Regions from separate parts of the Streptomyces sp. NBC_01546 genome, predicted to be linked through region 4. Evidence: riboswitches for the same ligand, from Rfam matches in the RefSeq annotation. Region 4 holds a riboswitch; each other region holds the start of a gene.
The links. A riboswitch is a leader RNA that binds a small molecule or an ion and turns the genes downstream of it on or off. The one in region 4 is predicted to bind cobalamin.
Positions count from the first base shown of each region.

Region 1 (6,990 bases), on a different replicon from region 4:
GGAGCTTCGGGACGTACGCGCCGCAGGTCTGAGACCCGCGGCGGGTACGTCCCCGCCTTCGCCGCCTTCGCTCCTACGGGGCTACGCGCCGCCGGTGTGGACCTGGAAGGCGGCCCGGCGGACCGCCTTGGCCAGGGCCGGGTCGGGGTGGGCCGCCGCCAGCGCGACCAGCACCTGCACGGTGCGCGGGTGGCCGACCGCGCGGACCTCGTCCAGCAGCCTCGGGACGGTGGTCCTGACGGCCGAGTCGAGGTGGCGGGCCAGCAGGTCGGCTTCGCCGTGGTCGGCGATGGCGGCCGCGGTGTCCACCCAGAGCCAGGTCGACTCCTCGGCGGTGAGGACGTCCTGCGCCTCGTCGGGGTCGACCCCGTCGTGCTCGGCGAGCCAGAGCAGGGCGTAGGGGCGCAGGGCGGGCTCGCGAACGGCGGCGCGCACCTCGGGTTCGGCGGGGGCGCCGACGACGCGCAGCGCCTCGAAGGCGAGGCCGCGCAGCAGGGCGTCCTCGCCGCGGGCGGCGAGCAGGAGCTCACTGACGGCGTGGCGGACGGGCCGGGCGGCGAGCCAGGCCTGGTACTCGGCGCGGGCCGGGCCCGGGGTGAGCCGGGCGCAGCCGTGCAGCATGGCGGCGGCGGACTGCTCGATGTTCCCGGCGGGGCTCTGCGCGGCCACGCAGATCTGCTCCAGCTTGACCCAGACCGCCCAGCTGCCGAGCGGGGTGAGCGCGGCCCGTGCGGGGCCGAGGGTGACGGCGTCCACGGCGGCGAGTCCGCCGAGCGCCCAGCGCAGCAGCCGGGCGAGCGGGACGGGCGGTGCGGGGGCGGCCGCCGGCTCGGCGTCCGGCTGGTCGGGCGCCGCCTGCGACAGGGCGTCGTAGGGGACCTCGCAGCGCTCGTCGCGCAGTTCGGTGACGCGCTGCCCGAGCAGGTCGAGGAGGTCGGGGACGGTCACCGGCCCGGCGGAGAGCTGGAGCAGGGACAGCAGCTGGGGCATCGCCTCGACGACCTCGGCGACGGCCGCGGGGGCGATGTCGGCGGGGGCGGGGTGCACGAGGGACCAGGCGTCGAAGAGGGCGACCCAGCCGCGCAGTACGGCGGTGTCGTCGCGGTCCCAGGCGCGCAGGCGCCAGCCGGGCCGGGCGTGGCCTCCGTGCACCTCGACCAGGCCGGCGAGCCGGGCGCGGTCCCAGCCGACCCTGATCTGGCCGTGCGTCAGGTTCAGTTCCCCGGCGGCGCGTTCGACGTCGGCGGCGGGCAGGGCGCCCGTGGGGGCGGGCCGGCCCCCGTCGCCCGCACCGAGGTTGAGTTCGGCCCAGCGGGTCAGTCGTACGGCGTCGGCGAGCGAGGCACGGGCCCGGTTCGCGAGGTCGGCCGTGGCGGGGGTGCCCGCCGGGGGCCTCGGGGCGGGCCGGGTACGTCGGTCCGTCACCGCCTTGCGGGCCGTACTAACGGACCTCGGGTAGACGAGTCGGAGTCTGGAGTCGCGAGCCAACTGCTCATCAGGCTTTCGGGACGTCACGGAAGCAGTCTCGCCCGTCACTGGCCGAAAGCCCAAACGGAACCAGCCGTTTCCAAGGCCGGCCCGAGGTCCAGACCGGGGCAAGTCACCCACAGGGCTCTCGCCGCCACATCCCCTTCACAAGAAAGTGCACGTGAGAACGCACTCGAGCACTCACGCGAGCACTCAGACGAGTGTTCACACACGTTCACACGCGTTCACATGAGGGGGGTGAGGAAGCGCCGCAGGGCCTCCTCGTATCCGTCCGGGTCGGCGTTCCACATCGCGCCGTGGCCGGCCTGACGCACGGGGTGCAGGGTGACGAGGTCGGGGCGTGCGGCGGCGAGCCGCCGCGAGGGCTCCCAGGGCGCGAGGGTGTCGTCCGGGCCGTGGAAGATCAGTACGGGGAGGCGCAGCGTGCCCGGGTCCGCCAGGGGCGCCTGGCGGTCGGCGCGCAGTCCCGCGCGGCTCTCGGCGGCCCGGACCGCGAGCGGGAGCACCGGGGCCGGGGTGTGGCGGGCCGCGGCGAGCGCGCGCAGGGTGGTGTGCCAGTCGAATACGGGAGAGTCCAGCACCAGCCCGGCGATCCGGCCGGCCAGCGCCGAGCGCTCGGCGGCGCGCAGGGCCATGGTGGCGCCGGTGGACCAGCCGTGCAGGATCACGCGGCGGGCGCCGTAGCGCAGGGCGTAGCGGATGGCGGCGTCCAGGTCCCGCCACTCCGATTCGCCGAGGTGGCCGAGGCCGTCCGGGGAGGCGGGGGCACCGAGGTCGCCGCGGTAGGCCAGGTCCAGGACGGGCAGCCGGTGCCGGTGCAGGAAGGGCATGACCACCATCGGGTGCTCGCGGCCGGCGCCGAGCCCGTGCACGGTGATGACCCAGGTGTCGCGGGCCTCGGGCACGAACCAGGCGGGCAGGGCGCCGAGCTCCCCGGGGACGTCGACGTCGGCGTGGTCGAGCCCGAGGGCGGTGCGCGGGTTCCCGAGGTGGACCTGGGGGGTCAGGGTGACTCGGGTGCCGGGGTCGAGGCTGCCGTGGGTGACGGCGAGGAGCCGGCGTACGACGGTGTCCGGGCCGTGCTCGGCGTCGGGGAGCACGGGGCCGATCACGGCGTGCACCCCGGGGGCGTCGAGTCCGTACGTACCGGGGCGCAGGGAGCCGAGCGAGCGGGTCAGCACGACCCGGTCGGCGGCGGTGGAGTGGACGCTCAGGCGCGGACTGCCGGGCAGCGGGCGCCCGGGCTGGGGCCGCAGGGCCACGTCGGCGGCGTACCGGCCGGCCGCGACAGCGGCCACGGCGGTGCCCAGGAGGGTGGTGGTGACGGCCGCTGCCGTCGCTGTCGCGGTACGCACTGCTCCAGTGTCGAGGCGCGGGCTTCGGCGGGCCACCGGAGGCGATCGTTCCGACGGTCGCCGCGGGCGAGGTGATCTAGCTCTCTTTCGATGCCCCGGAGGGGGCGGCCGATCAGCCAGAGGTCACTCGCGGAGGGGTTCGTTCACCCTGCTTTGACGTGCATTTATCTGGATAGCTACGACAGAATCGGGACGAATGACCTGATCGCACCCCAGGTGGAGACACCATTAAGCCCGCATCAGTTCACCTTCCGTTCATCCAGGTTGCCTACGGTCGCCGAGCCACTGACGTCAAACAGAAGCCTGGGTAAATGGAGCACATAACGCTTCTCCTCGGGATCGTGATCATCACCGCTCTCGTGTTCGACTTCACGAACGGTTTCCACGACACAGCCAACGCGATGGCTACCACCATCTCGACTGGCGCCCTCAAGCCCAAGACGGCGGTGGCCATGTCCGCCGTGCTCAACCTCGTCGGCGCGTTCATGTCCGTGGAGGTCGCCAAGACGATCTCCAAGGGCCTGGTCAACGAGGAGGGCATCCAGCCAGAAGTGATCTTCGCCGCCCTGGTCGGCGCGATCCTCTGGAACCTCGTCACCTGGCTGGTCGGCCTTCCCTCCAGCTCCTCCCACGCCCTGATGGGCGGCCTGATCGGTGCCGCGGTCGCCTCGGCCGGCATGGGCGCCGTCAACGGCAGCGTCGTCGTCACCAAGGTGCTGATCCCCGCGATCGCCGCGCCCCTCGTGGCCGGTCTGGCCGCGATGCTCGCCGCCAAGGTCACGTACAAGCTGGGCAACAAGGTCGGCGAGAAGACCTCCGCCAAGGGCTACCGCGCCGGTCAGATCGCCTCGGCCAGCCTCGTCTCCCTCGCGCACGGCACCAACGACGCGCAGAAGACGATGGGCATCATCACTCTGGCACTCGTCGCCGGAGGCGCGCTCGCGCCCGGCTCGAACCCGCCGGTCTGGGTCATCGTCTCCGCCGGTATGGCCATCGCGATGGGCACCTACCTGGGCGGCTGGCGCATCATCCGCACCATGGGCAAGGGCCTGACCGACCTGCAGCCGCAGCAGGGCTTCGCCGCCCAGACCTCGGCCGCCAGCGTCATCCTGGCCTCCTCCTCCCTCGGCTTCTCCCTCTCCACCACCCACGCGTGCTCCGGCGCGGTCATGGGTGCGGGCCTGGGACGCAAGGGCGGCGTGGTCCGCTGGTCCACCGCCACCCGCATGTTCATCGCCTGGGGCCTGACCCTGCCGGCCGCCGCCCTCGTCGCCTCCGGTGCCGAGCTGGTCATGCGCACCGGTGACGTCGGCGTCGCCGTCGTCGCGGTGTTCCTGGTCGCCTCCTGCACCGCGATCTGGTTCATCTCGCGCCGCCAGGTCGTCGACCACCACAACGTCAACGAGGTGGAGCCGGCCGGCGCCGAGGAGCCGGGTGTCGTCACCACGGCCATGGCCGCCGTCACCGTCCCGCCGACCGCCGCCGCGGCCGGTACGACCGCCGCCGTGACCGACGAGGACCTCAAGGCCACCATCCCGGCCGCGACCGCGACGCCTGCGGCTCCGGCCGCGGCGGTCTGACCCCGAGAACGACAGAGGAATCAGCGGTATGAAGATCGACTGGGAAGCACTCGGCTCCGTGTTCGGGGTCAGCCTCTCCGCCACCGTCGCCCTCGTGGCCCTCTTCACCCTGGGCCTGGTGGGCCTGTCCAAGCACGAGACCGCCACCGAGCAGGGCGGCACCGCCACCCTGGCCCGCAGCGGCGCGTACGCCTGCTTCGCGCTCGTCGCGGCCGCCGTGGGCTACGGGATCTACCTGATCGTCGCCTGACACGCACGTCACGCGTGAACGCTCCCTCCGGGTTTCCCCGGGGGGAGCTTTCGCATGCCCCGCCACACGTCCCGCCACACGCCCCACCGCAGCCCCGTCGCAGGTCAACGGCGAGTTGACGGGCGTTCGCGGTGCGTGGTGGACTGCGCGAGCCAATACGGCGGCATGGAGAGGAAGTCCGGTGCGAATCCGGCGCGGTCCCGCCACTGTCACCGGGGCACTCGACCGAGTGCGACCCGGGAGCCAGGAACTCTCGCCGCCGGACACGTCGAACCAGGGCGCGGACCCTGAGTGAGGACATACCTGCCACCATGCGTGCCGATCGCGTCTTCGCGTACGGCGTCACGGCGGGGCTGATCGGCGACCGGATCCTGGGGGATCCGCGCCGTGGGCACCCCGTGGCCGCCTTCGGACGAGCCGCCGCCGCCGTCGAGCGCGCCCTGTGGCGCGACGACCGCGCCCGGGGCCTCTTGCACACCCTGGTGTGCGCCGGGGGCGCGGCCGCCGTCGGTGCGCTGGGCGCCCGCGCCGTGCGCTCCCGGCCCGCGGCCGCCCGTATCGCCCTGACCGCCGCCGCCACGTGGGCCGTCGTGGGCGGCACCTCGCTGGGCCGGGAGGCCCGCGCCATCGGCGGCGCGCTCGCCGCCGGGGACGCCGAGGTGGCCCGCGAGCGGCTGCCGCACCTGTGCGGGCGCGACCCGCAAGCCCTGGACGAGCAGCAGATGGCCCGCGCCGTCGTGGAGTCGGTCGCGGAGAACACCTCCGACGCGGTGGTCGGGGCCCTGGTGTGGGGCGCCGTCGCCGGAGTCCCCGGGCTGCTGGCCTTCCGCGCCGTGAACACCCTGGACGCGATGGTCGGCCACAAGTCCCCCCGCTACCTGCGCTACGGCTGGGCGTCCGCCCGGCTCGACGATTTGGCGGGCTGGCCGGGCGCCCGGCTGACCGCGCTGGCCGCCGTACTGGCCGGACCCGACCGGCGGGGAGCCGTACGGGCCTGGCGCGCGGACGCCGCCGCGCACCCGAGCCCGAACGCCGGGCCCGTGGAGGCCTCCTTCGCGGGGGCGCTCGGCGTACGGCTGGGGGGCACCCTGGCGTACGGGGGGCGGGTCGAGCACCGGGCGGTGCTCAACGGCGGGACGGGGCGGCCGGTGGAGGTCGCGGACATCGAGCGGGCGGTACGGCTGTCGCGGCAGGTGACCTGGCTGGCGCTGGGGGCCTGTGTGGCGGCCCGGATGCTGGTCTCGCGCACATCACGGAGGGGGCGCGCATGAGCGGCGCGAAGCGCGGCGGCGGACTGCTGGTCGCCGGAACCACGTCGGACGCGGGCAAGAGCGTGGTCACGGCGGGCATCTGCCGCTGGCTGGCCCGCCAGGGCGTCAAGGTGGCGCCCTTCAAGGCGCAGAACATGTCGCTGAACTCCTTCGTCACCCGGGAGGGCGCCGAGATCGGCCGCGCCCAGGCGATGCAGGCCCAGGCGGCCGGCGTGGAGCCGACCGCGCTGATGAACCCGGTCCTGCTCAAGCCGGGCAGCGACCGCAGCAGCCAGGTGGTGCTGCTGGGCAAGCCGGTGGGCGAGATGAGCGCCCGCGGCTACCACGGGGGCAGGCAGGAGCAGTTGCTCGGCATCGTCACGGACTGTCTGGAGCAGCTGCGGGGCACGTATGACGCCGTGATCTGCGAGGGGGCGGGGAGTCCGGCCGAGATCAACCTGCGCCGGACCGACATCGTGAACATGGGCATCGCGCGGGCCGCGCGGTTCCCGGTGGTCGTGGTCGGGGACATCGACCGGGGCGGGGTCTTCGCGTCCTTCTTCGGTACGACGGCTCTGCTGTCGGCGGAGGACCAGTCGCTGATCGCCGGATATCTGGTCAACAAGTTCCGCGGTGACGTCTCGCTGCTGGAGCCGGGCATGGAGATGCTGCGTGGCCTGACCGGGCGGGCCACGTACGGGGTCCTGCCCTTCCAGCACGGGCTGGGCATCGACGAGGAGGACGGGCTCCGGGTCTCCCTGCGGGGCGCGGTGCGCGAATCGGTGGTCGCCCCTCCGGTGGGCGAGGACGTGCTGCGGGTCGCCGTGTGCGCGGTGCCGCTCATGTCGAACTTCACGGACGTCGACGCGCTCGCGGCGGAGCCGGGGGTGGTCGTGCGGTTCGTGGACCGGGCCGAGGAGCTGGCCGACGCGGACCTGGTCGTCGTGCCGGGGACGCGCGGGACGGTGAAGGCCCTCGCCTGGCTGCGCGAGCGCGGGCTGGCGGACGCCCTGCTGCGGCGGGCTGCCGAGGGGCGGCCGGTGCTCGGGATCTGCGGTGGTTTCCAG
Region 1 is NZ_CP109379.1:6,115,985-6,122,974, reverse strand. Features, by position in the region: gene OHA89_RS28015 (VOC family protein) at 1-32, shown strand, start outside; gene OHA89_RS28010 (hypothetical protein) at 82-1,515, opposite strand; gene OHA89_RS28005 (S9 family peptidase) at 1,713-2,843, opposite strand; gene OHA89_RS28000 (inorganic phosphate transporter) at 3,155-4,423, shown strand; gene OHA89_RS27995 (hypothetical protein) at 4,452-4,673, shown strand; cobalamin riboswitch at 4,804-4,947, shown strand; gene OHA89_RS27990 (cobalamin biosynthesis protein) at 4,985-5,944, shown strand; gene OHA89_RS27985 (cobyric acid synthase) at 5,941-6,990, shown strand, end outside.
Region 1: it holds a riboswitch for cobalamin, as region 4 does, so the genes downstream of both, OHA89_RS27990 (cobalamin biosynthesis protein) here and OHA89_RS40215 (hypothetical protein) in region 4, are expected to answer to the same signal.

Region 2 (6,990 bases), on a different replicon from region 4:
CGAGCACCGCTCCGCCGTCCCCGCCCGCCCGCCGGCCTTCCCCCGTCCGCCGCTCCCGCCGAGGAGACCCGTATGCCCACCACCGAACTCGCCGGTCGCGTCCACGTCCTCGGCGCGCCCGGCCACCGCTTCGACGAGATCCTCACCCCCGCCGCCCTGGACTTCATCGGCACGCTCCACACGGCCTTCGCCGGCCGCCGCGAGGAGGTGCTCAAGGAACGGCGCCGGCGCACCGCCCAGCTCGTCTCCGGCAACCCGCTCGACTTCCCCCGCGCCACCACCGCGGTCCGCGACGACCCCGACTGGCGCGTCGCACCGCCCGCCCCGGGTCTCGTCGACCGCCGGGTGGAGATCACCGGACCTCCGGACCGGCGCATGACCGTCAACGCCCTGAATTCGGGGGCCCGGGTGTGGATGGCCGACTTCGAGGACGCCACAGCACCCACCTGGAACAACGTCATCGGCGGGCAGCTGAACCTGCTCGACGCCATCGAGCGCCGGATCGACTTCACCACGCCCGAGGGCAAGGAGTACCGCCTCGGCGAGCAGTTGGCGACGATCATGGTCCGCCCGCGGGGCTGGCACCTGACCGAGCAGCACCTGGAGATCGACGGCCGTCCCGTCGCGGCCTCGCTGGTCGACTTCGGCCTCTACTTCTTCCACTGCGCCCAGCGGCAGATCGACGCCGGCCACGGCCCGTACTTCTACCTTCCCAAGCTGGAGAACCGGTACGAGGCCCGCCTCTGGAACGACGTCTTCCTGATGGCCCAGGAGATCCTCGGCATCCCGCGCGGCACCGTCCGCGCCACCGTCCTGATCGAGACGATCACCGCGGCGTTCGAGATGGAGGAGATCCTCCACGAGCTGCGCGAGCACAGCGCCGGACTGAACGCGGGCCGCTGGGACTACCTCTTCAGCCTCATCAAGACCTTCGGCCACCGCACCGACTTCCAGCTGCCCGACCGGGCCAAGGTCACCATGACCGCCCCCTTCATGCGGGCGTACACCCAGCTGCTCGTCCGTACCTGCCACAAGCGCGGCGCCCACGCCGTCGGCGGCATGTCCGCCCATGTGCCCGGCAAGGACCCCGAGGCCGACACCGCGGCCCACGCCAAGGTCCGGCTCGACAAGGAGCGCGAGGCCGAGGACGGCTTCGACGGCTCCTGGGTCGCCCACCCCGGACTCGTCCCCGTCTGCCGTGAGGTCTTCGACGGAGTGCTCGGAGAGCGCCCGCACCAGCTCGAGCGCCTGCGGCAGGACGTCCACGTCACCGCCGCCGAGCTGTTGTCGGTCCGGCGCACCAGCGGTCCGCCCACTCCCGAAGGCATCCGCGCCAACGTCTCCGTCGCCCTGCGGTACTTCGACGCCTGGCTGCGCGGCAGCGGAGCCGTCGCCCTCGACGGCCTCATGGAGGACGCCGCCACCGCGGAGATCGCCCGCGTGCAGCTCTGGCAGTGGCTTCGCCACGGCACGGCCGACCGCGAGAGCGTTCGGGAGATCCTCGCCGCGCAGTCCGCCGCGCTCGCCAAGGAGCAGCCGGACGCTCTGGTCGCCGAGGCGCGCGCGGTCCTCGAGCGCACGGCCCTCGAGCGGGACCTGCCGGCCTTCTTCACCCCCGATGCGTACGCCCGCCACCTGGTCACCCGTCGAGAGGAACGCTCATGAGCACCGCCATCCACCGGGTCGGCATCGTCGGCGGCGGCCAGATGGGCGCCGGGATCGCCGAGGTCTGCGCCCGCGCCGGCCTCGACACGGTGGTCTGCGAGGCCGATGCCACCGCGGCCCGCGCCGCCCGCGAACGCGTGGCCGTCTCCCTCGAACGCGCCGTCCAGCGGGGCAAACTGGACCGGCTCACCGCCGAGGACGCCCTGGCCCGGCTCGTCTTCTCGGGCAGCCTCGACGACCTCGCCGACCGCCAGCTCGTCATCGAGGCCGTCGTGGAGAACGCGGAGGTGAAGGGAGAGGTCTTCACGGCCCTCGACAAGATCGTCGAGGACCCTGCGGCGATCCTCGCGACGAACACCTCCGCCATCCCCGTGATGCGCCTGGCGATGGCCACCGGCCGCGCGGACCGCGTGGTGGGCCTGCACTTCTTCAATCCCGTACCCGTCCTGCCGCTGGTCGAGATCGTCTCCTCGCTGCACACCACCCGCGAGACGACCGAGAGGGCGGAGGCGTTCGCCCGCGACACCCTGGGCAAGACGGCCGTCCACTCACAGGACCGGGCCGGGTTCGTCGTTAACGCCCTGCTGGTTCCCTACCTGCTCTCGGCCATCCGGATGGCCGAGTCCGGTTTCGCGACCGCCGCCGACGTCGACGCGGGCATGGAACTGGGCTGCGCCCACCCCATGGGTCCGCTCAAGCTCGCCGACCTGATCGGACTGGACACGGTCGCGGCCATCGCGCAGTCGCTGTACGAGGAGTTCAAGGAGCCGCTCTACGCTCCGCCCCCGCTGCTCCAGCGGATGGTCCAGGCAGGGCTGCTGGGCCGCAAGAGCGGCCGCGGGTTCCACCCGTACGACCGGCGCTGACGGGGGAGCGGCTCGCGGTGCCCCACGTCACCGTCCGGGATGCGAGCCGATGTACCCATCCTCCAGGACCTGCGCCTACGCTGACCCGCAGCAGCTGGTTCGCCCCCGTCCGCCAGGCGGGATGCGTCGTAAGAGGGAACCCGGTGGGAATCCGGGACTGCCCCGCAGCGGTGAGCGGGAACGACCGCCGTCATACGCACTGGGCCCGGACGGGTCTGGGAAGCGACGGCCAGTAGGTGTCTGCCCGAGTGGCAGACGTGCCCGCAAGTCCGAAGACCTGCCCGTTGCCCGCGCACGCACAGCCGTGCGCGGACATCCCGGTGACCTCGTGGGCGGGTCGGCGTAAAGATCTCGGACGGCCGTACCGGTGCCTCGCGCCCGGCGGACCGTCCGGTCGGCCACCCCTTCGCGCCTCGCGTCCCGTCACCGGGACTCATGGAGACACGCTCGCGAAGGAGAGTTCCGTGACAACCGAGTCCGCAGCCGCGGCGGTACAAGCCACCGTGTACGGCTACCCCCGTCAGGGGCAGAACCGGGAACTGAAGAAGGCCGTCGAGGGCTACTGGAAGGGCCGCGTCAGCGCCGAAGCCCTCCACGAGACCGCCGCACGCCTGCGCCGGACGAACTGGCGCCAACTGGCCGGCGCCGGCATCACCGAGGTCCCCACCGGTGACTTCTCGTACTACGACCACGTCCTCGACACCAGCGTCATGGTCGGCGCCGTCCCGGCCCGGCACCGCTCCGCCGTCGCCGCGGACGCGCTCGACGGCTACTTCGCCATGGCCCGCGGCACCCAGGACGTGGCGCCGCTGGAGATGACCAAGTGGTTCGACACCAACTACCACTACCTGGTGCCGGAACTGGGGCCCGACACCGTCTTCACCACCGATTCCGCCCGGCAGGTCGCCGAGCTGAAGGAGGCCCAGGCCCTCGGGCTCAAGGCCCGCCCCGTGCTGGTCGGACCGGTCACCTACCTCCTGCTGGCCAAGCCCGCCCCCGGAGTGGCCGACGACTTCCAGCCGATCACCCTGCTCGACCGGCTGCTGCCCGTGTACGCCGAGGTCCTCGCCGATCTGCGCGCGGCCGGAGCCGAATGGGTCCAGCTGGACGAGCCCGCCCTGGTCCAGGACCGCTCCCCGGCCGAGCTCGGCGTCGCCGCCCGGGCCTACCGCGAGCTCGGCGCCCTCCCCGAGCGCCCCAAGCTGCTGGTCGCCTCGTACTTCGACCGGCTCGGCGAGGCCCTGCCGGTGCTGGCGAAGGCACCCGTCGAAGGGCTCGCCCTCGACTTCACAGACCGGGCCGCAGCCAACCTCGACGACCTCGCGGCGGTGGGCGGAATCCCCGGCAAGCGCCTGGTCGCGGGCGTGGTCAACGGCCGCAACATCTGGATCAACGACCACGAGAAGTCCCTCGCCACCCTCGGCACCCTCCTCGGCCTCGCCGACCGGGTCGACGTCGCCGCCTCCTGCTCCCTCCTCCACGTGCCGCTGGACGCGGGCGCCGAGCGCGACATCGACCCGCAGATCCGCCGCTGGCTGGCCTTCGCCCGCCAGAAGACCACCGAGATCTCCACCCTCGCCCGCGGTCTCGCCCGGGGCACCGGTGCCATCGCGGCCGAACTCGCCGCCAACCGCGCCGACCTGGCCGCCCGGGCGAACTCCGCGATCACCCGCGACCCGGCCGTACGGGCCCGGACCGCGGCCGTCACCGGCGCCGACGCCCGCCGCTCCCAGCCCTACGAGCAGCGCGTGGACGCCCAGCGGGCCCGCCTCGGCCTCCCACTGCTGCCCACGACGACCATCGGCTCCTTCCCGCAGACCGCCGAACTGCGCACCGCCCGCGCCGACCTGCGCGCCGGACGGCTCGACGAGGCCGGTTACGAGAGCCGCATCGAGGCCGAGATCCGCGAGGTGATCGCCTTCCAGGAGAAGACCGGCCTCGACGTCCTCGTGCACGGCGAGCCCGAACGCAACGACATGGTCCAGTACTTCGCCGAGCAGCTCACCGGCTACCTGGCCACCCAGCACGGCTGGGTCCAGTCCTACGGCACGCGCTACGTGCGGCCGCCGGTCCTGGCCGGGGACATCTCCCGTCCGGAGCCGATGACCGTGCGCTGGACCGCGTACGCCCAGGCCCGGACGGCCAAGCCGGTCAAGGGCATGCTGACCGGTCCGGTGACCATGCTCGCCTGGTCCTTCGTACGCGACGACCAGCCGCTCGGCGACACGGCCCGGCAGGTCGCGCTCGCCCTGCGCGACGAGGTGAACGACCTCGAGGCGGCCGGTACTTCGGTGATCCAGGTCGACGAACCCGCGCTGCGGGAGACCCTGCCGCTGCGGGCGGCCGACCACGCCGCGTACCTGGCCTGGGCGACCGAGTCCTTCCGCCTCAGCACCGGCGGCGTCCGTCCGGACACCCAGATCCACACCCACATGTGCTACGCCGAGTTCGGCGACATCGTCGAGGCCATCGAGGCCCTCGACGCCGACGTCATCAGCCTGGAGGCCGCCCGCTCCCACATGCAGGTGGCAGACGAGCTCGCCGGCGCCCACTATCCACGCGAGGTCGGCCCGGGCGTCTGGGACATCCACTCCCCGCGCATCCCCTCCGCCGGGGAGGCAGCGTCCCTGCTGCGCAAGGGACTTGAGGCCATCCCGGCCGAAAGGCTGTGGGTCAACCCCGACTGCGGTCTGAAGACCCGCGGCTGGCCCGAGACCAGGGCCTCCCTGGAGCACCTCGTCGAGGCCGCGCACCAGGTCCGTACGGAGATCGCGACGGCCTGAGGCCGGCGCGGGCACGCGGGCGGGAGCGGGAGTGACCTCCCCGCTCCCGCCGTCCCGCGATCACTCGCGCTAGTGTGCGTATGTGAGCCTTCATGTCGTGATCGGATTTGGACCCGCCGGTGCCGCAACTGCTCGGCTGCTGGCCGAACAGGGCCATACGGTAAGGGTCGTCACCAGGTCGGGCCGAAGCCCGGAAGCCGGAATCGAACACGTCGCGCTGGACGCGACGGACCCGGAGCGGCTGACCGAAGCCGCGAAGGGCGCGGCCGCGCTCTACAGCTGCGCCGCGCCGCCCTACCACCGCTGGACGAGCGCATGGCCGCCGCTGGCCGCGTCGGTCTGTACCGCGGCCGAGGCCACCGGGGCCGTACTGGTCATGCTGGGGAACCTCTACGGCTACGGTCCGGTGGACGGTCCCCTGACCGAGGAACTGCCGCTCGCGGCGACCGGACCCAAGGGGCGGGTGCGCGCCGCGGCCTGGGAGCAGGCGTGGACACTGCACGAGCAGGGCCGTATCCGGGCGGTCGAGTTGCGGGCCTCGGACTTCTTCGGGCCGGGCGTCACCGACGGCGGCCACCTGGCCGCGCGGGTCGTGCCACCGCTGCTGCGCGGCAAGCCGGTCTCCACCCTCGGGAACCCGGACGCCGCGCACAGCTGGACCTATCTCCCCGACGTGGCCAGGGCGCTGGTCGAGGTCGCCGGCGAGGAGCGGGCCTGGGGACGGCCCTGGCACGTCCCGACGGGGCGCGCGCAGTCCGTCCGGGAGATGGTCGACCGCCTGGCCGCCCAGGCGGGGACGGGTCCGGCCACGGTGCGCAGGATCCCGCCGGCCGTGCTGGGCGTGGCCTCGCTCTTCTCCCCGCTGATCCGCGAACTCAAGGAGATTCGCTACCAGTTCGACCGTCCGTTCGTCGTCGATTCGAGCGCTTACGAGGCGGCGTTCGCGGTCCGGGCCACCCCCCTCGACGAGCAGATCAAGGCGACCGTGGACTGGTGGCGCGAGCGGGCGGCAACCACCCGGTGATCCCCTGAGGGGGACGGATCGGAGCGTGGCAGCGTGGTCGGGTAGCGTCAACTGTCCAACAGGGCCTGTCCGATGTACGTGCCGGGGGTCGCGCCGCCGGTCGTGGCGGGTGCGGCGAGGCGGATGTGGGCGTTGGTGGCGATGAAGGGGACGCCGTCGGGCCGGGCGGCGTCGAGGTCGGCCGGGGTGGTCTCCGCACCGCCCGTCAGCGGGGCCCCGTCGGCGTTGCGGCGCCCGATGGCCTGATCGCGGTGGGCCCGGAGGAGGGTGTCCCAGTGGTCGAGGAGCCAGAAGTCGCGCACCAGCTTCGGATCGCAGGTCAGGACGACGACGGGGCCACGCGTCACGCGTCGCATCTCGCGCAGGCCCGCCGCTGCGTCGCTCCACTGGTGCACGCTGAACAGGGCCATGGCGGCGTCGAACTCCCCGTCGGCGAAGGGGAGATCCTCGGCCACGGCGTCCACCGCCCGGGCGAGCCGGGCCGGCCGCCGGGCACGCATGGACTCCGACGGTTCGACGGCGGTCACCGAGCGGGCGGCACTCTCGTACGATCCGGTTCCGGCGCCGACGTTGAGCACGGTGCGGGCATCGTGGAGGGCCTCGGCGATGGCCTGGGCTATGCGGGGGTCGGGCCGGCGGTAGCCGGAGTATC
Region 2 is NZ_CP109379.1:1,424,581-1,431,570, reverse strand. Features, by position in the region: gene aceB (malate synthase A) at 73-1,665, shown strand; gene OHA89_RS06945 (3-hydroxybutyryl-CoA dehydrogenase) at 1,662-2,531, shown strand; cobalamin riboswitch at 2,661-2,810, shown strand; gene metE (5-methyltetrahydropteroyltriglutamate--homocysteine S-methyltransferase) at 2,996-5,314, shown strand; gene OHA89_RS06935 (NAD-dependent epimerase/dehydratase family protein) at 5,397-6,338, shown strand; gene OHA89_RS06930 (methyltransferase domain-containing protein) at 6,386-6,990, opposite strand, start outside.
Region 2: it holds a riboswitch for cobalamin, as region 4 does, so the genes downstream of both, metE (5-methyltetrahydropteroyltriglutamate--homocysteine S-methyltransferase) here and OHA89_RS40215 (hypothetical protein) in region 4, are expected to answer to the same signal.

Region 3 (6,990 bases), on a different replicon from region 4:
GCCGGCCGTACGGTCGTGGTCAACGCGGTGGCGACCTGGCAGGCCTACAACCGGTGGGGCGGCTACGGCAGTTACGACGGACCGGGCGGCGGCTATGCGACGCGCTCCCTCTCGGTGTCCTTCGACCGGCCGTACGAGTACGACGACGGCGCGGGCTTGTTCCTGGTCTACGAGGCCCCGCTGATCGCGCTCGCCGAGCGGCTCGGCATACCCCTCGCGTACACGACGACCACCGACGTGGCCCGGGAGAAGCGGCTGCTCGAAGGGGCCTCGGCGGTGCTCTCCCTCGGGCACGACGAGTACTGGTCGCCCGACCAGCGGGCGCACTTCACGGCCGCCCGCGACGCGGGCACCAACATCGCGATCCTCGGCGCGAACTGCTGTTTCCGCCGGATCCGGCTGGAGGCCTCGGACCTGGGGCCGGACCGCACGCTCGTCTGTTACAAGTCCGCCTACGACCAGGACCCCGGGTTCAAGCGCGGCCACCCCGCGACGGTGGACTTCCGCTCGGCGCCCGGCGCGGATCCGGAGAGCTCGCTGCTGGGCGTGATCTACGACGGCTACCCGGTGGACGCCCCGTACGTGGTGACCCACCCCGGCCACTGGCTGTTCGAGGGAACCGGCGCGAAGGCCGGCGACCGGTTCGAGCACCTGGTGGGGGTGGAGTACGACAAGGTCGACACCGGTTTCCCGACGCCCCGGCCGATCGAGATCCTGGCCCACTCCCCCGTGGTCTGCGAGGGCCGGCCCAGCCATCAGGACACGGCGTACTACACGGCGCCCAGCGGAGCAGGGGTCTTCGCGACCGGCACGATGCGCTGGGTGGAGGCCCTCGACGCGTCGGGCGACGGCCGCAGTGGCGCCAACCACGGCCTGGACGCGCGGTCCGGGGCGCTGACCACCCGGGTGACGGAGAACCTGCTCCGGGTGTTCGCGGCGGGCCCGGCGGGCCGGACGCACCCGGCGCAGGACAACCTCAAGGCGGTGTACGGGGGCGCGTGAGGGCGGCGGCCATCGGCCTGAACCGGTGGACTTCACCCGGAAGCGGTGTTTAGGATCGTGATCGCGGCATCGCGTGTCGGTCACCGGCTGGGTGAGGCATGGAGGTAGCCGCGAAGTGCCTTTCGGAGGCATTCACCCATGTCAGTCGCACTGAACCACACGATCATCCACTCCCGTGACAACCGGGAGTCCGCCGAGTTCCTGGCGCACGTCCTCGGCCTCCGGGTCGGGACCGAGTGGGGCCCCTTCATCCCGGTCGAGACCGCCAACGGCGTCACCCTTGACTTCGCGACCATCCCGGCCGGGTCCATCACCCCGCAGCACTACGCGTTCCTCCTCTCCGAGGAGGAGTTCGACGCGGCCTTCGAGAAGATCCGGTCGGCGGGGGTCGCGTACTACGCCGACCCGCACGGAAAGCACCCCGGCGAGATCAACCACAACGACGGGGGCCGCGGCGTCTACTTCACGGACCCGGCCGGGCACGGGATGGAGATCATCACCCGCCCGTACGGGTACCAGGAGGACGGGGCCGCGTAGCCCCGGCCGAGTGAAGGTAGACGATGTTCGGTGCGCCCGTGTCCGGGTGGACCCCGATGCGGGTGCGCACCCCGTACACCTCGGCCAGCAGCTCCTCGGTGAGTACCCCGGCCGGCGGGCCTGAGGCCACCACGCGGCCGCCGTCGAGCACGTACAGCCGGTCGCAGAAGGCGGCGGCGAGGTTGAGGTCGTGCAGGACCAGCAGCCCGGTGGCGGGCAGGGCGCGGACCAGGCCGAGGATCTCCAGCTGGTAGCCGATGTCCAGATGGTTGGTCGGCTCGTCGAGGGCGAGCAGGCCGGGGTCCTGGACGAGGGCGCGGGCCACCAGGGCGCGCTGGCGTTCGCCGCCGGATAGCTCGTCGAAGCGGCGCGCGGCGAAGGCGCCCGCGCCGACGGTCTCCAAGGCCTCGGCCACCCGCCGGACGTCGTCCGGACCGTCCTGCTCCCAGAACCGCTTGTGCGGACTGCGCCCCATGGCGACGACCTCGCGAACGGTCAGCCCGAAGGTGCCGCTCGCGTCCTGCGGGACGACCGCCACGCGCCGCGCCCGGTCCTTGACCGTGAGCGCGCCCGCGTCGGCGCCGTCCAGCAGGACCCGGCCGGCGGTGGGCCGCAGGGTGCCGTACACACAGCGCAGCAGGGTGGTCTTGCCGCTGCCGTTGGGGCCGACCACGCCGACCGTCTCGCCGGGGCGGGCGGTGAGGTCGACACCGTGCAGCAGCGTGTGCCCTTCTGTCTCGTAACGCACGCCCTCGACGGCGAGTTCCAGCGCCTGGGCCGCGATCACGGTCATCCGGTCATCCCCTCGGTGCGGGTGGAGCGGCGCAGCATCCACAGGAAGAACGGCCCGCCGACGAGGGCGGTGACCACGCCGACCGGGATCTCCTCGGGCGCCGCGGCCGTACGGGCGACCAGGTCGGCCAGCGTCAGGAACACCGCCCCGCCCAGCGCGGCCACCGGCAGCAGCGCCCGGTGCCCGGCGCCGACGACCATCCGGGCGGCGTGCGGGATCATCAGCCCGACGAAGCCGATCGCCCCGCTGTAGGCGACGAGTACGCCGACGACGAGGGAGGTGAGGACGAAGACGGCGGCCCGGAAGCGTCCGGTGTCCAGGCCGAGGGTGTGTGCGCCCTCCTCCCCCGCGAGGAGGAGGTCGAGCGGCCGCGCGAGGGCGATGAGCAGCGCCGTGCCGGCGAGCAGTGCGACGGCGGGCAGGGCCAGTTCGTCCCAGCGGGCCCCGCCGAGGCCGCCGAGCGTCCAGAAGAGGACGGAGCGGACCTGGTCGGGGTGCGCGGCGAGCACCAGGACGAGGCTGGTGAGCGCGGACAGGATGTACTGGACGGCGACGCCGGCGAGGATCAGCCGGCCGGTGGTCATGGCTCCCCCGCGCCGGGCCATGGCGTAGACGGCGACGAGCGCGCCCAGCGACCCGGCGAACGCGGCGAACGGCACGCCGAGCCCGCCCGCGACACCCGCGGCACCGGCACCGGCACCGGCGCCCGCGCCCGCGCCCGCGCCCGCGCCGAAGACGATCACGAGGACGGCTCCCGCCGAGGCCCCGGACGACGCCCCCAGCAGGAAGGGATCCGCGAGCTGATTGCGTACGAGGGCCTGGAGCACGGTGCCCGCCACGGCGAGCCCGGCGCCGACGACGGCCCCGAGGAGCACCCTCGGCGTCCGGACGTCCCACACGATGGAGGCGAACGCCCCGGTGCGCCGCTCGCCCGTCAGGCCGCCGAGCACGATGTCGAGGACCTGGCCGGGGGCGATCCGTACCGGCCCCAGGGCCAGCCCGGCCACGGCGGACGCCGCCAGCAGGGCGGCGAGGAGGACGAGGACGGCCGGGGTCCGGCGGCGCCTCACGCTGCGTCGGGGTGCAGCTCGCGGCCCAGGGACTCGACGGCGTCGGCGACGCGCACCCCGAGGACGGCCGAGGAGAGCGGCAGTACGACGAACCGCCGGTTCTTGATCGCGGGAACCTCGGCGAGGGCCGGGTCGTTCAACAGGCGCTGCTTCTTGGACTCGACGGTGGTGCTGCCGTAGTCGTAGATGAGGACGACCTCGGGCTTGCGCTCGATGACCTTCTCCCACGACACGTCGCCGAAGGTGTCCTTGAGGTCGGCGAAGACGTTCGTCCCGCCGGAGAGGGAGACGATCTGGTTGCCGATGCCGTCGCCCCCGGCGGTGAAGGCGGAGGCCTCGCCGGAGTCGTAGACGAAGACGGACGGCCGCGGTTTGTCCTTCACCCGGGCGGTCACGGTGTCGATGCGGCGCTGCTCGTCCTCGATGAGCTTCGCGCCGCGCTCGGGCACGCCGAAGGTCCGCGCCACCTCGGTGATCTCGGTCTTGAGCTGGTCGAGGCCGACCGGGCCCCCGGCGCAGTTCTCCACGTTGAGCCGGGTGTTGACACCGGTTTTGGCCAGACCTTCGCGGTCGCGGCCCTGCCCCTTGTCGAAGGCACTGGAGTAGCCCCCGTAGACGAAGTCGGGGTTCGCGCCGAGCAGGATCTCCTTGGAGGGGTACTCCTTGGCCAGCACCTTGATCTTGTCGTAGGCGGGCCGGTAGGCGGGGAGCACGGCGTCGTCGAGGTAGGCGGAACCGGCGATCCGGTCCTCCAGGCCGAGGGCGAGCAGCACCTCGGTGGCGTGCTGGTTCATGGTCACGGCACGCTGCGGCGGGGTCTGGTAGGTGCTGCTGAGACCGCAGTTGGTGACGGTGTACGGGAACCCGGGCGCTTCGGCGGACGATCCCGCGGCCTTGGCCTGCCGTTCGGCGGGCGAACCGGCGCAGGCGGCCAGGGGTATCAGGAACGCGAGGGGGGTGATTGCGCGCAGGACGGCGCGAGCGCGGGAACGCGACATGGCAGAGCCTCTCCGGGGGATCCGCGTCCCCTGGTCGACGTGAAGGAGCGAGCAGAGGCGGTGCGTCAGTGTCTGACTCCCGGCCTCCCCCACGGGGGACGAGCCGGTCACAGTGGCGGGACCGCACCGGAATCGCACCGGTTTCCTGTCCTGCACCGCCTGGGGTAACGCGGGCCAGTCTGCCAGAGGCAGTGGCCTGACGTGCCGTCGGGCCGGACCCTGGGGGTCCGGCCCGACGGCACGTCACGATGAACTGATGGCAGGGGCGGCAGGATTTGAACCTGCGGCCTACGGTTTTGGAGACCGTTGCTCTGACCAGCTGAGCTACACCCCTTCGGTGGGACCAACCATGGCACGGAGCAGCCTGAAGATCCACCAATTTCCGGGGTCATGCGGGTGGAAGTCGCGTGACCGTGCGGGTGGCGGGACCCCCGGCGGGAGAGGATCGTGGACAGGGTGATCGGTGGATCCGCAGGTGCCTCCATGCCCCGGCGCCGCCTGCGCGGCGCCCTGGCCGCGCTCGCCCTCCTCGGCCCGGCCCTGCTGGGCGCAGCCCCCGGCGGGTCGGGCGAGACCGTCTCCCTCGCCGGGAACGAGCCCGGCCAGCGGCTCGACGTCACCCTGGTACAGGTGGTGGACCCCGCGATCCCGGCCGATCCGGAGGGCCCGGCGCCCGATGCCTCGACCCGGCTGCTTGCCGTCCGCTTCCGGCTGGAGAACACCGGGACCGCCGTGTACAAGGACTCCCCCGCGCCGGCCGCGCACCTGCTGGACACCGCCGGGAAGCGGTTCACCGGCCTCAACAGCCCGACGACGGCCGGGGCCTCCTTCCCCGACACCGTCACCCTCAGCCCCGGCGGCTCGGCCGAGGGCTTCGTCACCTTCCGGCTCCCGCAGGACGCCGTCCCGGCGGCCGTCCAGTTCGCCCTGAACGGCGGCCTGGCCGACGACGTCGGCCAGTGGAGCCTCCCGTAACCTCCCGCAGCCTCCCGCCACCCCTTCACCCGCGGCAGGCGAGTTTCCGCCACCCCCTTGACCACTCTGGTCCAGACCAATAGTTTCCGGCATGCACCGCGCACGCGCTCACGCCCCGCTCCCGCCTCCGCAAAGGAAGCCCATGCGCCGCAGCATGCTCGGCAGACTGGCCGTCGCCGCCTGCTCCCTCTCCCTGCTGACCGCCTTCGCCCCCGCCGCCGGCGCGGCGCAGGACGACACGGCGGGCGGCGACCACCGCTCGTACAAGAAGGTCGGCTACTTCACCCAATGGGGCGTCTACGGACGGGACTTCCAGGTCCAGGACCTCGAGGCGAACGGCTCCGCCGACAAGCTCACCCACATCAACTACGCCTTCGGCAACGTCAGCGCGGAGGGCAAGTGCTTCACCGGGAACGTGCCGGGCGAGGCCGATGCCTGGGCCGACTACGTCCGCCCGCTCGACGCCGAGAACTCCGTGGACGGGGTGGCCGACACCTGGGAGCAGCCGCTCGCCGGCAACTTCAACCAGCTCCGTGAGCTCAAGGCCAAGCACCCCGGCCTCAAGGTGCTGATCTCCCTGGGCGGTTGGAGCTGGTCCACGCACTTCTCGGACGCGGCCCTGACCCCCGCCTCCCGCAAGGCGTTCGTCGAGTCGTGCATCGACCTCTACATCAAGGGCAACCTGCCGCAGGACGGCGCCCGCGGCGGCGCGGGCGCGGCCGCCGGGCTGTTCGACGGGATCGACCTCGACTGGGAGTGGCCCGGCTCCGCCGGTGACGCGGACACGAAGTTCCGGCCCGAGGACAAGCGCAACTTCGCCGAGCTCGTCCAGGAGTTCCGCACGCAGCTCGACGCGTACGCGCGCGGCCAGAAGCGGAAGTCCCCGTACGAGCTGACGGCCTTCGTCCCGACCGCGCCCGCCAAGATCGACGCGGGCTTCGACGTCCGCCGGATCATGCGCGACCTCGACTTCGTGACCCTCCAGGGCTACGACTTCCACGTCTCCGGCGAGTCCACCACGGCCCAGCAGTCCGCGCTCTACGCCCGCGGGGACTTCAGCGTGGACGGCACGGTGGACGCCTGGCGGCGGCGCGGCGCGCCCGCGCACAAGCTGGTGATGGGCATGCCGTTCTACGGGCAGGGCTGGACGGGCGTCAGCGGCGGCGGCGACGGCATGGGGCAGCCCGCCACCGGGCCGGCGCCCGCCACCTGGTCGGCGGGGTACGAGGACTACAAGGCGCTGAAGAAGCTGTCCGATTCCGGGACCTACCAGGTCCACCGGGACCGGCGCGGCGGGCACGCCTGGCTCTTCGACGGTACCACCCTGTGGACGTACGACGACCCGCAGGTGCTGCGCGCCAAGGCCGGCTACATCCGCGAACACGGCCTCGGAGGGGCGATGTTCTGGTCTCTGGACGCGGACACCGCCGACGGCGAGCTGATGACGGCCGTGGACCGGGGGCTGCGGGGCCACTGACCGGCGCCGCCGGGCCGCGACATCGGATCCGGCCCGGCGGCGCCCTCCACGTACGCACCTCCATGAGGCCTCAGGGGGCCCGATACGCTCGGCGGATGACCTCAGAGACGATCACCGCGGCGGCCGCGGGCACCTGGC
Region 3 is NZ_CP109379.1:907,429-914,418, forward strand. Features, by position in the region: gene OHA89_RS04550 (N,N-dimethylformamidase beta subunit family domain-containing protein) at 1-1,002, shown strand, start outside; gene OHA89_RS04555 (VOC family protein) at 1,141-1,539, shown strand; gene OHA89_RS04560 (ABC transporter ATP-binding protein) at 1,499-2,332, opposite strand; gene OHA89_RS04565 (FecCD family ABC transporter permease) at 2,329-3,402, opposite strand; gene OHA89_RS04570 (ABC transporter substrate-binding protein) at 3,399-4,400, opposite strand; cobalamin riboswitch at 4,446-4,588, opposite strand; tRNA gene OHA89_RS04575 (tRNA-Trp) at 4,658-4,734, opposite strand; gene OHA89_RS04580 (hypothetical protein) at 4,884-5,375, shown strand; gene OHA89_RS04585 (glycoside hydrolase family 18 protein) at 5,518-6,852, shown strand; gene OHA89_RS04590 (aldo/keto reductase) at 6,948-6,990, shown strand, end outside.
Region 3: it holds a riboswitch for cobalamin, as region 4 does, so the genes downstream of both, OHA89_RS04570 (ABC transporter substrate-binding protein) here and OHA89_RS40215 (hypothetical protein) in region 4, are expected to answer to the same signal.

Region 4 (6,990 bases):
CAGGGGTGCTGGTGTTCATCGTCATGCGCGGAAGGTTCTCTGTGGCTCCCGCCGTCTTCGGTGCGATCGCCGACGTCGCTGGCTTCTGGCCGGTTCGGTACCACCCGCTGGCGGGCCGCTCCTACCGCGAGGAGGTCGTGGACGGGCTGCGAGAAGAACTCAAACTCCACCGGGAGCACCGTGTCGTCCTGTTCGCCCACAGCCAGGGTTCGGTTCTGGGTACCTGGCTGCTGGCCAACGATATGCCTCAGGACAAGGCGGAGGGCGACAAGCCCCCAAAACCGTCGTTGCTGCCGCCACAGGAGAACCTCTTCCTCGTCACCTGCGGATCGCCGCTGAACTCGCTGTACCGGGGCTTCTTCCCGTTCTATTTCAACGACCAGTTCTTCCTCAACGCCTTGGCTAGAACTAAAGGATGGTGCAACGCCTGGCGGGCGACAGACCCAATCGCGACAGCGATGCCGGATGTGGTGAGCGGAGTCGAGGACAAGGAGATCTCCGAGACGATCTCAGACTCGGCCCCCCCATTGCGTGTCCACAGTGACTACTGGATCGAGAAGGCGCCGACAGAGTGGATTGAACAGAAGCTCGCACCGGGCGGCGGTGCCGCAACGTGACGGGGCCGGCACCCGCGGCTGGCCGCGGCGGCTGAAGACAGGCCAGCCCCCGGGTGCACATGGCGGCCCGGCGGAGCGGGGCAGTCGGTTGGTCGACCGCCTTCCACACGGCCTTCATGCCGTAGGGCTCCTGCTCGTCGTCGCTGACTAACCTTCCTGCTGTCGGGATCCCGGGCAATGTTCGGAATGACCCATCGCATGGTGGCCCAGTGCGGGTGCTGCGATTTCAGCCGGCCCAGCGGTAACTGGACGCCGGGCCCACCATGCCGGACCCGAAGCGGGCGTTGAGCAGGTCGATGGCCTTCTCCACCCGCATCTGACGTTCCCTACTCAGGTCGAACGAGAGTTGCTCGGCTACCGCGGCCGCGTCGACCAGCTGCTCGCAGCGAAGTGCGATGCCGCGTACCCGCGCTCGCTGGAAGCCCAGCGCCCGGTACATGTCGTAGGCGGTGGTGGTGATTGGCCGGGTGCGGGCGGTGGCTTCGGTGAGGGTGCGGCTGCGGGTGCTGGTGCTGCGGTCGCGCGCGCCTGGCCGAAGCACAGCAACAGCAGCAGAAGCGGCAGGCGTCGGCCGCAGCCCCGGCAGCAGCGACGCAGACACCGCAGCAGAAGGGGCCGAGGGCAAACCTCTGATCCGCTCAGGTGAGGAGTGAGGCGAGGACTGCGGTCGCGGTGGCGGCGAGGGTGATGACTGTGGCGAAGGTAGTGGCGGCACGGGTGAGGGCGGAGGGGTAGGTGGCGCCGTCCATGCGGGCGAGCTTGCCCGCGCCGGCCGCGGCCAGCAGCGCGATGAGAAGTACGAGTGCGGTGGTCAGGAGGACAACGGCGACGGTCACGGCAAGCTCCCTATAAACGGTGAGGACGTTGACGTGCTCGAAGGTCGTGGAAACGGTGTGCGCCGGGGTTCGCCCGGACGAAGATGAACACCGGCGAACACATCCGGGGCCAGGGGCGAGCACATGCATGGTGAGCAGAGAGGCCACAAGCTGGCGCTGACCGAGCTGCGCCGGAGACTGGCCGACGGGCTTGTCGCGGCCCGGCTGAACCAGACGCAGCTCGCCGCCCGGGCGGAACTGGGACGCACAACCGTGTCGGAGGCGCTCTCGCCCAGGAAGCCTGTTCCCGCGCACTGAAGCTGCCGGTACAGGAGTTACTGACGTTGCAGCGGACCGCGGCCAAGGAGTCAGGCACGGTCACAACGCACGGGCCGGGGCGTCCGATCGGGGAATGGGAGCCGCATGATCTGGAGGTGCATCCTGCCGGGCCCAGCAGCACCGGATCACAGTCCGATACCTCCATGGCGCGGGCGCTGCCCGGGTATGTGTCCCGCGAGCATGACCGGGCGCTGGGCGAAGCGGTCCGGGACGTCATGGCCGGTCACAGCCGGATCGTGGTGCTGGTGGGCACCTCGTCGACGGGGAAGACACGGGCGTGTTGGGAGGCGGTCCAGCCCCTGGTTCGCCGACGGGCCGCCCTGCCACAGCAGGGGCACCGCAAGGACGAACTGGACGAGAACGAACTGGCCGACCTGAGCAAGGCCGCCCGGACGGCAGCGAAGAAGGCCGCCGACGCGCGGAGCCACGCCGCACTCGCCGCCGGCGAACAGAAGCAGCGCCGCGACATCGCGGAGAAGTACCCGAAGCTGCACGACGCCGAGACGAAGGCCCGCGCCGCCCAGGCACAGCCGAAGCCGAAGGTCGTCCAGCAGCAGCACGTCCCGGCCGCGAGCGCGGCCCTGGCCCAGCAGCAGGCACAGAAGGGGCCCAGGCGGAACTACTAGCCCAGGAGGTTGGCCCCTGACCGGATTTCAGGTCCGGGGGCCGGCACCCAGCGTTCGGCGAGCCGTCGTACCAACATCGGGTCGCGCAAGGAGATGCTCGATGTCGGTGGCGGCAAGTTCGGCGGCCGTACGGCCACGCACGGTACGCGGCTCCTGGTCCTCGACGACGGGATCCGGTCCGTGCCCGAGCGGGCGGCGCATGGTGCTCACCGGCGAAGCCTCGCACGCCAGCAGACTGCCCTTGGCGCGCGAGGCGAGAAAGACGCCCTTCAGCTCCGGCAGCAGCGGCGAAGATCCCTATGGCGTACGTGGAGCGCAACTTCGACGAGAACGTCGAGAAGGTCGATGACTCCAAGGGCTACACCAAGAACTTAATGTCCACCCCTGGCCTGATTAGCACCATATGTTGCGTATTGCTGCGTTGGGGAAAGGGACTCGATGGAGCACACCGTCGTCCGTTGTGCCGAAGGGCACGTCGTCAGCACCTCCTTCTAGAGGAAGCTGCACGCCCACGACGAGTTCCACCAGCTGCGGAAGCCCTCTTCAAGCCGTCACTTCGCGTTGAGAGGACCGGTTTTGGGGACCGGTGGCGTTGCATCGGCTCTACCCGGCCTCCGTACAGTGGCGCCATCAGAGCCCTTCGAAAGGGAAGGGGAGACCGCTGCCCCGGGGTCTGCTTGCCGGCCTGACCCGTGGCGCGGTCTCCCTCTCACCTGACGTCGGGCTGCCGCTCCGCAGTGAGGAGACCCAGCGAGTGACGTCGCTCGACCGTACCCCAGCTGTTCCCCAGCCCCAATCGCTCCAGGCGCGGACCACCCTGCTGCGCTGGTTCACCGGCATGACGGCGCTGCTGGCCGTCGTGGCGACGGTGATCCTGACCGTCATCGGCCAAATAGAGCTGGCCACCGCCGTGGCCGTCATCGGCGCAGGCTTGGCCGGTGCCGGAGGGGTTCAAATCACCATCAACATCAAACGGTGATCAGCGCTGCCCCGAGCACATAGTGCTCGGGGCAGCTGTGCCAGAGATCGGATCGGTGCCTGGTTACCGTGAGCGCCTAGCGGATGGGCTTGGCCGAGCCCGGGTTGGCCTCGGGCGCCCCGGGCCCCGCCGGGGTCTGTCCGAAGCCAGGGGCCAGCAGAAGCCCGAGGAGCGTGGCCACGGCAGCCCCCGAGGCGATCGACGCCACCAGGTCCCCGCGGCCGCCGGCCCCTTGGCTGCCCGCCGTGTACTTGAAGACCGAGATGCCGACGGCGAAGGCCACCACGATGAGCAGGGCCGCCAGCGGCGCGATCTGAATGGTCACGAAGTCCTCCAAGCTGTGTCCGCCGTCGAACGGCGGTGACTCGTCCGCGTACGCAGACCTCAGCTCTTCGTTGGAGAAACTCGGGGTTGGACAGCAAAAGGGCCCGATTCATTACGAATCGAGCCTCGTTACAGGTGTCCCGAGGCCCAGCCAGGAAGAGCCGGGCGCGTAGGCGCTCGGCACGTTCTTGGTCGGCAGGTCCTCGGACTCCTCGCCCAGTTGGGCGGATACCGTTGCGGGACAGTTCCGGATTCACACCGGATTCTCCTGCTGCGTCCAACGGCCATCATACGGCCTGTGCCGTCCAGGAACCGATCCGTTTCCGCACACCCCCCGCGACACGCCCGGGAGCTGGAATCCGGGGTCAGTTACGTGTCCAGAAGGGGCGTTCAGGAAGTTCCCGCGTGCACCTGTTAGACCCAATGGGTCGATCAGGTGAGGGCGTCGCCGAGTAGTTGGCGCGGGGCTCCGTCCAGGTGCCGGTGGAGCAGCTGGGCGCGGGAGTGCACCAGGCCGCCCCGGTACGCGGGCGGCAGCCAGTCGTAGACGGCGGCGGCCATCTCGGCGGCCGCGCCCGGATCCCCGTCCACCCGCAGGCACGCGGCGGTGTCCATGGCGACCAGCGCGCGGGTCATCACCGACGGCGAGGTCGTCAGGGCCAAGGCTTCGTCCTGCGCCCGGTAGGCGGCGCGGGTGTCGCCCAGCAGCGTGTACGCCTGCGACAGGTGCACCGCGTGCTTCTGGGCGGGGTACCCGAACCAGGTGTCGGCGGCCTCGGGGCCGTCCAACTGCTCAGCCAAGGTGCGGACGTCGTCGACCGCGCGGCGGGCGCCGGGGATGTCGCCGACGGCGGCCAGGGCGCGGGCGTTGACGGCGGCCGCGAGCGCGGCCGCGCCGGACGGGCGGGTCCCGGCTTCCCGGCGGGCGAGGGCGGCGATGCGGGCGGCTTGTGCCGGGGCGCCGTAGTTCAGGCCGACCATAGCGTGGCGCCCCAGGACCCAGGCGGTCATCCGCCGGTCCCCGGACTCGCGGGCGGCTTTCGCCGCAGTGGCGAACCAGCGGTGCGCGTCGGCCTGGTCGCCCCGGTCGTGCTGGACGATCGCCACCAGGCCGGAGATTCCGGCGGCCGTGCGCGCCAGGTCGGTGCGGTCCCGCGCGGGGTGTGGTCGGCGCAGGACGGTGGCGAGGAGCGCCAGGTCCTCACGCATCTCGCCCAGGACCGCGTCGGGGGCCCGGCCGTTGTAGCCGCCGCGGTGCCGCTCGAAGGCGCCCTCGAGGTAGGCGAGGTCGCCGGCGGCGTCGGCGTCCAAGCCAGTGTCGATTCCCTCCCGGGCCTGCGCGATGCCGGGCAGCACGGCGAACCCCGCCGTGGCCGCCGCGAGGGTGAACAGCTTGCGTCGCTTCACGTCGTCGTTCTCCTTCCTCTGCTGCCTGCGGTGCCACCGGGTGTTGTCCAGGGCCTGGTCCAGCTGCTCGTCGGTCAGGTCGTAGACGGCGCGGATCGCCGAACGCCAGACCGGAGTCGGTAATCGCTTCTCGGTCTCCCACCGCTTCAGGTTCTCGACCGTGCACACGAGGCCGGCGGCGGTCATGCGCTTGGCCTGCTGCTCGCGCGTCCGATCCGCCCGCTCCCTGATGGTGCGCAGCAGCTCGCCGATTCCGTCCGGGCTCACCATGCCGGGGCCTCCCCTGTCTGGGTGTCGAAGACCATCCTGGCCCCCCAACGCGGCACCCCGCAGCGGGAATCGGCCCCCCAGTGCGGCTCTCCCCTGTGGTCTTCCCCGGACCTTCAATGGTCGAACGGAACCGGCCGGGACAACGCCTTACGGGGCTCCCCCTCCGGCCTGTCCCGCACTGGGCGCCCGCTTCGCCTGGGGGCGGCGGGCGCCGTCCAGCGCTCCATCCGACACGAGAGAAGGAGTACGTCATGAACGGTCTGATCCTCTCCAGCCGCTCCATCAAGGGAGCCGCGACCCGGACCCCCGACGGCGGGGGCACCGGCAAGGGCGACGGCAACGACTGATCGCCGACCATGACCACCGCGATTGACGCGGCGGTCCGGAGCCTCGGCGGGGACTTCCTCGCCGGGGCTTTCGGCCGCTCCTTCCAGCACTGGTCACAGGCCGCCGCAGGGCTGCGCGGCCTGTTCACGTGGGACGACCTGAACGACCTGGTGGCCCGCCACCGCCTGGACGCCCCGCGCCTGCGCCTGTTCAACGACGGGGAGCAGGTCCCGCCGTACGAGTACCTGCACACCTCGGTCACCAAGCGCTCCGAGGTCCGCCAGCGGGTCGAACCCTCCGGGCTCCACCGGCAGATCACTGACGGCGCCTCCCTGGTGCTGGACGCGGTCGACAAGCTCCACCCCGGCGTCCAAGACCTCGCCGAGGCGCTGGAGCGGCACTTCCGTACCGACGTCCAGGCCAACCTGTACGCGTCCTGGCACCCGACCGAGGCCTTCGGGATCCACTGGGACGACCACGACACGGTGATCTTCCAGCTCGAAGGGGCGAAGCGGTGGAACCTGTACGGGGCGACTCGTACGGACCCGCTCCGCCTGGACGTCGAAGCGCCCGAGAAGCCCGAGGGGCCGCCACTCGCCGAGGTGGTTCTGCAGGCCGGGGACATGTTGTACGTGCCGCGGGGCTGGTGGCACGCGGTGGCCGCCACCCAGGGCCGGTCCCTGCATCTGACGTGCGGCCTGACCCCGGCGACCGGACACCACCTCCTGGTGTGGCTCGCCGGACAGCTCCTCCACTCCCCCACCCTGCGCGCGAACGTACCCACCGTGGCCGGCCCCGCCGAGCGCACCGCCTACGCCGAGCAGCTGCGCAAGGAGGTGTCCGAGGCCCTCCACCCCCACATCGTCTCGGAGTTCGCCGCCTCCCTCGACGCCCGCGACCCCGGCCGCCCGGCCCCCTCCCTCCCGTACATCGGCGACGTCCCCGCCGACCCCGACCTGGTCCTGGCCCTCACCACCGCCCGGGCCGCGCTGGAGGGAACCGACGAGGCCGTCGTGCTGCGCGCCGCCGGACACGAATGGGAGCTCCACACCTCCGTCTGCCCCGCTTTGGAGGCCCTGGTCTCCGGCGCCCGCCTCACCTTCGGGGAGCTGGCCGAGCGCTCCGGCCTCACCGTGGAACAGGTCGCGGCGCTCGCCACCGAGCTGGTATCCAAGGACGCGGCCGCCGTCTCCCAGCCGAGGTAGGACCCGCCATGTTCGAGGCCCCCGCCCCCGCCACCGTCGACCGGATGCTGGCCGCCCAGCAGCACGCCGCCGACCAGTTCG
Region 4 is NZ_CP109380.1:321,896-328,885, reverse strand. Features, by position in the region: gene OHA89_RS40245 (hypothetical protein) at 1-617, shown strand, start outside; gene OHA89_RS40240 (hypothetical protein) at 844-1,158, opposite strand; gene OHA89_RS40235 (hypothetical protein) at 1,256-1,453, opposite strand; gene OHA89_RS40230 (hypothetical protein) at 1,577-1,750, shown strand; gene OHA89_RS40225 (hypothetical protein) at 1,915-2,397, shown strand; gene OHA89_RS40220 (hypothetical protein) at 3,152-3,376, shown strand; gene OHA89_RS40215 (hypothetical protein) at 3,453-3,701, opposite strand; cobalamin riboswitch at 3,877-4,032, opposite strand; gene OHA89_RS40210 (transcriptional regulator) at 4,133-5,377, opposite strand; gene OHA89_RS40205 (JmjC domain-containing protein) at 5,734-6,909, shown strand; gene OHA89_RS40200 (hypothetical protein) at 6,918-6,990, shown strand, end outside.